DNA from 3 places in the Pseudarthrobacter kochi genome. Region 3 is predicted to be linked to each of the others. Evidence: riboswitches for the same ligand, from Rfam matches in the RefSeq annotation. Region 3 holds a riboswitch; each other region holds the start of a gene.

Region 1 (3,236 bases), on a different contig from region 3:
GGCGAGCGCCAGGCGCTGCTTCTGGCCGCCGGACAACGCCGACGTCGGATGGTCCAGCGGCAGCCGGCCCAGCCCGACGTCGTCGAGCGCTTCCGCCACCCGGGTCCAGATGTCGGCCGGCGGCACGGAGAGGTTTTCCGCACCGAAGGCGACGTCGTCGCCGAGGCGTGAGAGCACCACCTGCGTTTCCGGGTCCTGCTGCATCAGTCCGGCCCGGCCGCGCCGGGCCCGGGGCGGGGCGCCGTCGATCAGCAGGCTGCCGGACTCGTCGGCGTCCTCGGCGTCCGCCGGAGCACGGCCAGCGGCAAAACTACCAGCACCGTCACCGGAGGAGCTGTCGCCGAGCACCCCGGCCAGGGCGTGGAGCAGCGTGGATTTGCCGGCGCCCGAAGGCCCCAGCAGCAGCACGCGCTCCCCCGGCTGGATGTCCAGGTCCAGGCCGCTGACGGCGGGCCGGGACCGGCCGGCGTGCCGCCAGCCCCAGCCGCGAGCGGTGATCGTAGCCGGGCGGACCCGGTCGAAAGATGTCATGGGCAGTGTGCGGACGTCAGGAGAAGACGGGCTCCGTGGCCGCCTTGCGGGAAGCGAAGGAACTCAGCACGCCGGTCCTGGCCAGGCCCCGGGTGGCGAGCCAGGACAGGCCGCCGGCGATCACGGCACCGGAGATGGCGGTGAAAATGATGTAGGCGAGCTTGTCGCCGGCGGCGTACGCGATGTTCCAGCCCCAGGGCAGGAACGAATCATTCAGCCCGCAGAACAGGCCCGCGCCGGCACCGGCCAGCAGCGACACCGGCAGGTTGAACTTCTTGTACATGAACGCGGCGAAGACCAGTTCGGCGCCAAGGCCCTGCAGGATGCCGGAGATGAGCACCGTGGTGCCGTACTGCGAGCCCATGATCAGCTCGCCGGCGGCCGCCACGGTCTCGCAGAACAGTGCGGCGCCCGGCTTGCGGATAATGAGCATGCCCAGAACGGCCGGGATCATCCAGCCGCCGGCGTAGAGCCCGGTGAGCGGCGGATAGAACGCGTTGACGGGCGCGGAAATGAGGTTGGCGCCCTGGGACCAGGCCCAGAAGATGACGCCGCCGGCCACGGCGATCAACGCGGCCACCACAATGTCCACAACACGCCAGTTGTGGCTGCGCCGGGCGGGTGTCGTGGCGGAACCGGGGCTAACCGATTCGTGCTGGCCGGATTCGTGCTTGGCAGATGTATCAGTCATATCGTCCTCCTGAGGAACAGGAGGGGAGAGTGCCCCGGGTCCGCAGCTTCCGCTGCCGCTCCGTGCACTCTGAGAACTCGACTCCCTTGCGCCGGTACTAACCGGATCAGGTTCGAGGGTCTGCGGCTGTCCGCACTCTCAGCGCCCACCTGTGGTTTCCCCGGATTCCTCCGGTGATGCCCGACGGCGGCGCTCCCCTGTCGTATCTAATATTGCCCTTGTGGGCGTGGCTCAGTTTACACCCGTGGAGCATTGTTTTTCCGGGGCCGGCCGTCATAATCCGGCACCGTCCGAAGCGGTGTCCCGGAACGGCCTGCTTGGTAGAGTCGGCACAGCATGGGAACACCGGACGCCGCCACGGCCGGCTGGCTGCCGGCAGCCAACTAACGGAAGCTGAATGACTTGACGAACCCACCAGTGCCTTCCCCCGGCTACGACCCGGATTCCGCGGAACCGCAGCCGCACGGGTCCCTGGGTGCGCTGATCGGCCGCATCCTGGCAGAAATCGAGGAACTGCAGTTCCGGTCCTTCACTAAGGACGACGCCCTGGACCTTGGGCTCCTTCTGGTGGAACTCGGCCGGCAGCGCTCGCACCCGATCGCCATCGACATCACCAAGGGTGAGCAGGTGCTCTTCCATGCGGCGCTGGAGGGCGCCACCCCGGACAACGAACGCTGGATCAGGGCCAAGCAGCGCACGGCCGTGCGGTACGAAGTCCCGTCGCTGCTGGTGGGTCTTCGGGCCCGGGCGGCCGGGCGGAGGATCGAGGACAACGCCTGGTTCGACCAGATGGAGTTTGCCGCCCACGGCGGCGCGTTCCCCATCTACCTGCGCGGCACCGGGATGATCGGCACGGTCACGGTGTCCGGGCTGCCGCAGAAAGCCGACCACGAACTGGTGGTCGAGGCCCTGTCGGAAATCCTCGGCCGCACTGCGTCTCTGGCTGGACCGCCGGGACGCTAGCCCGGCATCGCCCCGGCTGCGCTGCGGGGTGTCCGCCCGGCGAACCGGATCAGCGCAATCCCGACGGCCACGAACCAGACCCACATCAGCACGCCGTAGCCCCAGTAGAACTCCGGGACGGCATGCCGGAGCGCCTCCGCCACAACACCCAGGCCGCCGGTGGCGATCCCCAGCCACGCGAGGGTCCGCGGCAGCACCCCCTTCAGCATGACGACGGAGATCAGCAGGATGCCGAGCGCTGACAGGACACCGACGACGGCGGGGGAGTTGTTCTCGGCGACGATCGCCTCGGCGGCGGTCGAGTAGCGGAGCCGGGCGGCGCCGTCGTCCGCGCCGGCGTAACGGTCGCTGAGGTACACGAGCACGAGGGAGCCCCGGCTGGTGACCGGGACGGCGAGGATCAGCGCCCAGGACAGGGCGCCGATCACGGTAGCCAGCAGGGCCAGGCTTTTGTCGAGCGGGGCCAGGGCCACGAAGAGCGCCACGAACACGAGCACCGGCAGCATGTTCGGCACCATCCACAGCAGCTGTTCGGCAGTGTAGATCCCCTTGTTCCGCGCGATGAACTCCAGTGTCGCGGCGCCTCCGTGGACCGGTGGCGGGGCGGCGAAGTCCAGGACCAGGAGCACCACAAAGAGCACCGAGGCAATGCCGGCCCAGAAATACAGCCGCCGCCAGGTCTGGCCGTCAGCCGCTGGGGTGGTCGGCGCGGCGCGGCCGGGCGAACGGGTTTGGGGCTTTTCCATGCCCGAAGTTACGTCCGGCCCACCCCGCCGGACAGGGGCGTTGGTCCCGGCCGCGCCCCTGGCTGGACCCTCCGGCAAGGAACGCTAGGCTAGGGGAAGCCCTGTTTCCTCCCGCAAGGAGTTGCGAAGAATGAACATCTTCATCAAACTGCTCGGCACCGGCATCAGCCTGCTCGCCGGCTATGTCGGCACCAAGGTCGTTGACACCGTCTGGGAGAAGTCCACGGGCAGCAAGCCGCCCAAGGGCCACGACGACGACGTGCCCACCACGCTGCGCTCGGCCCTGACCTTCGCCCTGATCTCCG
Region 2 (3,236 bases), on a different contig from region 3:
GACTGGTACGAATCCCTCATGAAGGCGTATGTGATCGACACCGTCTCCGCCGATTTCTACCGCGCCATTTCCCGCTACGTCGACGCCTCGACCCGTGCCCTGGTGGAGCAGATCCAGGCCGACGGGGAGGCCACCGCCGTGCTGCGGGACCGGCTCAGGACGGCCCTGGCCGACGACCCGCGGCTGGCATCGCGGCTGGCGTTGTGGGCGAGGCGGCTGCTCGGCGAGGCCCTGACCCAGGCCCGGCGCGTGAGTTTCGAACATGCCTTCGTGGGCGGACTGATCGGCGCGGACGAGGAGCAGTCGAAGGAACTTGTCCGCGAGCTGATGCGGGAACTGGCGGCGAACCACTCACGCCGGCTGACGCAGCTCGGCCTGGCCGGCTGAGCGGTCGGTCCGGACGCAGCTGTCCGCGGCGTCGAGTGCGGCGAGCAGGGCCCGGGCGGCGTCCGCGGGATCGTCGGCCTCGGTGATGGCGCGGACCACCACGATCCTGTGTGCGCCCGCCTCCACCACCTGCTCCACATTTCCAAGGTCGATGCCGCCGATCGCGAACCAGGGCACCACGCCCGCGACCTTGCCGCCGGCCTTGCCCCCGGCGCTATGTGCTGCCCGGCGGATCGCGTCCGCCGCGTACCGCACCAGGTCGAGTCCGACGGCGGCTCGCCCCGGCTTCGTGGGGGTGGCCCACACCGGCCCGACGCAAAAGTAGTCCAGGCCGTTGCGGCCAGGGGCTGCGGTAATGGCTGCGTCCACCTGCTCCGGGCTGTGGGTGGACAAACCGATCACGGTGTCCTTGCCGAGGAAGTCCCGGGCCGCCCCGAGGGGGATGTCCTTTTGCCCGATGTGGAACACCGGAGCCCCGGACAGCGAGGCGAGGTCCGCCCGGTCGTTGACAGCCCACAGCCGGCCGTGGCGGTGGGCTGCCTGGTGCAGGACCTCCAGCAGTTCCAGCTCCTCGGCAGCCTCCAGCGACTTGTCGCGCAGCTGGATGATGTCCACGCCGCCGGCAAATGCAGCGTCCACGAAGTCCGCAAAGTCGCCGCGGTCCCGGCGGGCGTCGGTGCAAAGGTAAAGGCGGGCGGTGGTGTGGACGGCATCCTGGCTCATGCTTCCAGCCTAGTTCCTCTAAACTGGGCCAATACCGCGGGAGCCTGCCGCGGCCGTCCACGCCCCTGGCGTCCGGCACCGGCAGGCTGAGAGGGCGTCAGAGCCGACCGCTTGACCTGATCCGGTTAGTACCGGCGTAGGGAAGGAACCTTTTATGGGCAGCAGACTCGTCCCAGCCACGGCCCCAGTCACCGATGCGGCGGCCGCGGCCGCCGCGGTTAACACCAAAAGCCCCAAATGTTACGACGTTGCCGTGATTGGCGGCGGCGTTGTCGGCCACGGAATCGCCTGGGCGGCGCGGCGCTCGGGCCGTTCGGTGGCCCTGATTGACGACGCCCCCGGAAGCGGCGCCAGCTGGGCCGCCGCGGGCATGCTTGCCCCGGTGAGTGAACTCCACTACCAGGAGGAAGCCCTCCTGGAACTCATGCTTGAATCCTCCCGGCTCTGGCCGGCCTTCGCCGCCGGACTGGACGGTGCGGCCGCGGAAGACCCGCGAGACGGCGGCTCCGGGACGGGATACCTCACGACGCCGACCGTCGCCGTGGGTGCCGACGCCGCCGACCGCCGGGCGCTCGCGGACCTGCGCACCGTCCAGCAGGCTGCCGGCCTCGCCGTCGAACCGCTGACCGTCCGTGCGGCGCGCATCCGTGAACCCCTGCTGAGCCCGGGTATTTCCTGCGCCTTCGACATTCCCGCCGACCACCAGGTGGACCCCCGCCGTCTGCTCGCCCGGATCGGGGAACTGCTGGCCGCGGACGGCCGCTGCGACACCATCGCCCGGCGCGCTGCCGGGCTGCTCTGGGAGGACGGGCGGGTGGCTGGCGCCAGCCTCGCCGGCGGCGGTTCTGTCCGGGCCACTGAAACCATTGTGGCCAACGGCCTCGGAGCCGCCGCGCTTGAGGGACTGCCGGCGGGGCTCCGGCTGCCGCTGCGGCCGGTCCACGGTGACATCCTCCGGCTCCGGGTGCCGGAGAAACTGCGGCCGCTGCTCACCTCCACGGTGCGCGGACTGGTGCGCGGGGTGCCCGTCTACATCGTCCCCCGGCAGGACGGCACGGTGGTGATCGGCGCCACCCAGCGGGAGGACGCCCTCGGTGAAGACCTCCGGGACGCTGCCGCGCCGGCTGCCCCGACAGCCGGCACGCCGGCCGGTGCCGCTGTGTCCGCCGGCGGCGTCTACCAGCTGCTGCGCGATGCGCAGCAGCTGGTCCCCTCCGTCGCCGAACTGGAATTGCTCGAGGCCACCGCCCGGGCCCGGCCGGGGACCCCGGACAACGCGCCGCTGCTGGGCCGGGTGGCGGAACCGGGAAGTTCGGCAGACATCGCGGGCCTGGTCATCGCCACCGGCTTCTTCCGGCACGGAATCCTGCTCACGCCCGCCGCCGCAGAGATCTGCCGCGGACTGCTGGACGGCGTCGCGGATCCCCGCTGGGCCCACTTCCGGCCGGACAGATTCAGCACCGGCACACAGTCCGCCGGACCTGCTGCCGACGCCCCGCACACCACATTCCCCCGGAACACCAACACCCGGAACACCAACCCTGAGCGCAACAAGGAAGCGGTATGAACATCACCCTGAACGGAACCGGGCACTCGCTCCCCGACGGCGCCTCGGTCAGCACCCTCGTCAGCCAGGTCACCGGCCGGACCCTGGCCCCCAACGGCCGGTCTGCGGACGGCGGCAAACTCGGCGTCGCCGTCGCCCGCAACGCCGAGGTGGTCCCGCGCAGCCAATGGCACGGCACCGCGCTCGCCGACGGCGACGACATCGAGCTGGTAACGGCGGTACAGGGAGGATGAGCAGCATGGAGGACACCACACTGGCAGCGGCGCCCGGAGCCTCAGTGCCCGGAGCGTCAGCGGCCGCCGCGGATCCGTTCACGGTGGACGGCGTGCAGCTGGGGTCACGGCTCATCATGGGCACGGGCGGGGCCCCGAGCCTGGACGGACTGGGGGCTGCGCTGCTGGCCTCGGGCACCGAACTGACCACCGTCGCGATGCGGCGCTATTCGCCGGCGGAGTCCGGGTCGCTGTTTCAGCTGCTGCTGGAGCACAACATCCGGGTGCTGCCCAACACGGCGGGCTGTTTCACCGCCAGGGACGCCGTGCTGACGGCCGAACTGGCC
Region 3 (3,236 bases):
GTGATCGACTTCATCGACATGGTGCTCGAATCCAACCGCGACCTCGTCCTGCGCCGCATGGTGGAATGCCTGGGCCGGGACCGGACCAAGCACCAGGTGGCGGAGGTGACCTCGCTGGGCCTCGTGCAGATGACCCGCAAGCGGATGGGCACCGGGCTGCTGGAAGTCTTCGGCGAACAGTGTGAAGCCTGCGACGGCCGCGGCATCGTCACCCATGACGAGCCGGTGGAGCACCGCCGCGCCAACGTGGTTGCCGCCGAGCACCACGTCCCCCGGACCGAGCAGCACCAGCCTGCTGCACGGACCGAACGCAAGAGCCGCCGCCGCGGCCGGGGCGGCCAGGGCACGGACGAACAGACCGCACCGGCAGCAGTGCACGCCGAGCCCACCGAGGCCGAGCGCCACGCCAAGGCTGAGGCAACCCGCGCGGCGCTGGCGAACATCGCCGCCGCGGCACATGCTGCACACCTGCACGACGGCGAATCAGCCGCCGCTGCCGATGCCGGGGCCCGCCAGGCCGCTGTCGAGGCGGCTGTCGAGCTGGCCGCGACGGAGGAAGCGGCCGGGCGTCCCGCCGCTGTGCTGACGTTCGGCGGCGAGCAGGTCGCCCTGCCGTTCGTGGAGCACGCCGACGAGTCGACTGCACCCGCGCTGACCCTGGACCTGCTGACCGAGGCCTTCGCCCACCTGGGTGAAGCCGAGGCAGCCCCGGCAGCGCAGGAACCGGCAGCCAAGGCTCCCGCGGGTAAAGCGCCGGTAGCCCGGACCGCTGCGGCAGCTCCGGCCCGCACGGGCGGAACCGGCCCGGGACGCGCCCAGGCACCGGGTTCCCAGACCGAGGCGGAAACCGAGGCCGGCACCTCCCGCGCCCGCCGCGGACGCCGCAACCGCAGCGCCAGCCGCGCCCAGGGTGCAGCCAATGAGACCTCGGTGGAACAGCGCCGGGAAACTCCGCAGGCGGCAGCCGTTTCGGTGCACGAGGCCAAGGTCCCGGCCGCAACCACGCCGGCGGCCAAGCCTGCCGCGAACGAGCCGATCATCCTCGGCGTCGGCGTCCCGGCCTCGGAGCTCTAGCACCGGAACACTTCAGCAAGGCCGCGGGTGCGGTCCGGACCGCGTAGCAATGCGCCAGGTCCGGGCCGTGCCCGCGACTTCGTTAAGGGATGCGGCTAGGCTGGATCCCTGACACGGGGTGCCGCGCATCGAGCCGGCTGAGATCCAGACCCGTTGAACCTGTCCGGTTAGCACCGGCGAAGGGATGTCTCCCGTGACCACCGCCTCATCGTTTCTTCCTGCTGTCCCCGCCCCTGCGGCCCCCCGCATTCCGCGGGTGCTCGCCATCGCCGGCTCCGACCCCTCGGGCGGGGCCGGGATCCAGGCCGACCTCAAAAGCATTGCCGCGCATGGCGGCTACGGCATGGCGGCCATCACCGCACTGACCGCGCAGAACACCCGAGTCGTCAGCGCCGTCCACGTCCCGCCGGCGGACTTCCTGACCGCCCAGCTCGACGCGATCAGCGAGGACATCAGCATCGATGCCGTCAAGATCGGGATGCTGGGGGATGCCGCCGTGATCGACGCCGTCCGCAGCTGGCTGGAGAAGGTCCGGCCCGCCGTCGTCGTGCTGGACCCCGTGATGGTGGCGACGAGCGGTGACCGGCTGCTGGAGGAGTCCGCCGAGGCGGCCCTGCAGGCGCTCCTGCCGTACGCGGACCTGATTACGCCCAACCTCGCCGAACTCGCGATCCTGCTCGAAGAACCCGTCGCGGGCAACTGGGCCGCCGCGCTGGAACAGGGCAAGCGGCTCGCCGCCCACACCGGCACGACGGTACTGGTCAAGGGCGGACACCTCGACGGCGATCCCGGTAGCCACAGCAACGACGGCGGGTGCCCGGACGCGCTGGTCAACACCGCCGGACTCCTGGCCCAGGACGTCGTGGTGGTGCCGGGGGAGCGGGTGCCCACCCGCAGCAGCCACGGCACCGGCTGCTCGCTGTCCTCGGCGATGGCAACCGTACAGGCCAGGGTCGGCGACTGGGAGGCTGCACTCCGGGAGGTCAAGCCCTGGCTGCAGGAGGCGCTGCGTACCTCGGCGGACCTCGACGTCGGCAGCGGCAACGGCCCGGTCCATCACTTCCACCACGTCCAGCAGCAGACCGAGGCCCACGGCAGGACAGGCCGGGTACCGGCCGAGGGTGAATTCGCCCTCGCGCTCCGGGACGCCGCCGCCGCGGACCTCGAGGCGATCTACGGCCTGGACTTCATCAAGGCCCTGGCCGACGGATCGCTCCCGGAGCAGGAGTTTGCGTACTACCTCGCCCAGGACGCCCTCTACCTGAACGGCTATTCCCGGGTCCTGTCCCGCGCCGCCGCGATCGCGCCCACGGAGGCCGAACAGCTCTTCTGGGCCCGCTCCGCGCAGAACTGCCTCGACGTCGAATCCGAGCTGCACCGGACCTGGCTGAAGGGCCGCACGGCCACCGTGACGCCCGGACCGGTCACCAAGTCCTACGTGGACCATCTGCTGGCCGCCTCGGTCTCCGGCAGTTACGGGGTGCTCGTGGCCGCCGTGCTGCCGTGCTTCTGGCTTTACGCCGAAGTAGGGGAGGCCCTGCACGCGCAGTTCCTCGCCGCAGGCGCCCCGGAATCGCACCCCTACGCGGTGTGGCTGCGCACCTACGCCGATGAGGAGTTCGCCGCCGCCACCCGGCAGGCCATCGCCCACACCGACGCCGCGGCCCGGGCGGCCTCGCCGAGTGAACGGAAGGCCATGACCCTGGCTTTCCGGCAGTCCGCCCGCTACGAGGTTGACTTCTTCGACGCGCCGCGGCTGCACGCCTGACGTGCAGTGCCCGGGGAGCCTGTACGATAGGTGGGCACGGTTCCGGAAGTCGTTGCGGCAACGTCCTGTCCATACAGGGTGGCGCCTATCACGTACCTCCCTTCGGAACCAGCCTCATTTGCGGCCGAAGGCAAAATTAGCGTAGTCTAGATCTTCGGTGCTTACGCCAACACTTGGGTTATGACCTTGAGGACGCTCCACTTGATTTCAGGTGCGATTGTCCACGGGATAGCTCATGGGTCCCCCCGGGGAACCCACCGGCGTAGAGGCACAGCGTGAGCCGGACCATAAACTTTGGACCCAGGTTCCGCACGCAAATCTAGTAATAAACGTCGAGAGAAGTGAGTTCCCCAGTGGTGTACGCGATTGTCCGCGCAGGCGGCCGCCAAGAGAA

Evidence for each region. A riboswitch is a leader RNA that binds a small molecule or an ion and turns the genes downstream of it on or off. The one in region 3 is predicted to bind thiamine pyrophosphate.
Region 1: another riboswitch for thiamine pyrophosphate. It lies ahead of ACZY0Y_RS12695 (ECF transporter S component); the one in region 3 lies ahead of ACZY0Y_RS16110 (bifunctional hydroxymethylpyrimidine kinase/phosphomethylpyrimidine kinase).
Region 2: another riboswitch for thiamine pyrophosphate. It lies ahead of ACZY0Y_RS06500 (FAD-dependent oxidoreductase); the one in region 3 lies ahead of ACZY0Y_RS16110 (bifunctional hydroxymethylpyrimidine kinase/phosphomethylpyrimidine kinase).

The regions. Positions count from the first base shown of each region.
Region 1 covers NZ_JBVAYV010000024.1:39,954-43,189, reverse strand. The annotation lists gene ACZY0Y_RS12700 (ABC transporter ATP-binding protein) at 1-531, opposite strand, end outside; gene ACZY0Y_RS12695 (ECF transporter S component) at 548-1,222, opposite strand; TPP riboswitch at 1,288-1,431, opposite strand; gene ACZY0Y_RS12690 (heme-degrading domain-containing protein) at 1,625-2,185, shown strand; gene ACZY0Y_RS12685 (DUF4386 family protein) at 2,182-2,931, opposite strand; gene ACZY0Y_RS12680 (DUF4235 domain-containing protein) at 3,062-3,236, shown strand, end outside.
Region 2 covers NZ_JBVAYV010000008.1:72,200-75,435, reverse strand. The annotation lists gene ACZY0Y_RS06510 (ferritin-like fold-containing protein) at 1-387, shown strand, start outside; gene thiE (thiamine phosphate synthase) at 352-1,110, opposite strand; TPP riboswitch at 1,137-1,271, shown strand; gene ACZY0Y_RS06500 (FAD-dependent oxidoreductase) at 1,265-2,677, shown strand; gene thiS (sulfur carrier protein ThiS) at 2,674-2,910, shown strand; gene ACZY0Y_RS06490 (thiazole synthase) at 2,916-3,236, shown strand, end outside.
Region 3 covers NZ_JBVAYV010000039.1:29,856-33,091, reverse strand. The annotation lists gene ACZY0Y_RS16115 (Rne/Rng family ribonuclease) at 1-1,074, shown strand, start outside; TPP riboswitch at 1,179-1,276, shown strand; gene ACZY0Y_RS16110 (bifunctional hydroxymethylpyrimidine kinase/phosphomethylpyrimidine kinase) at 1,259-2,842, shown strand; gene rplU (50S ribosomal protein L21) at 3,196-3,236, shown strand, end outside.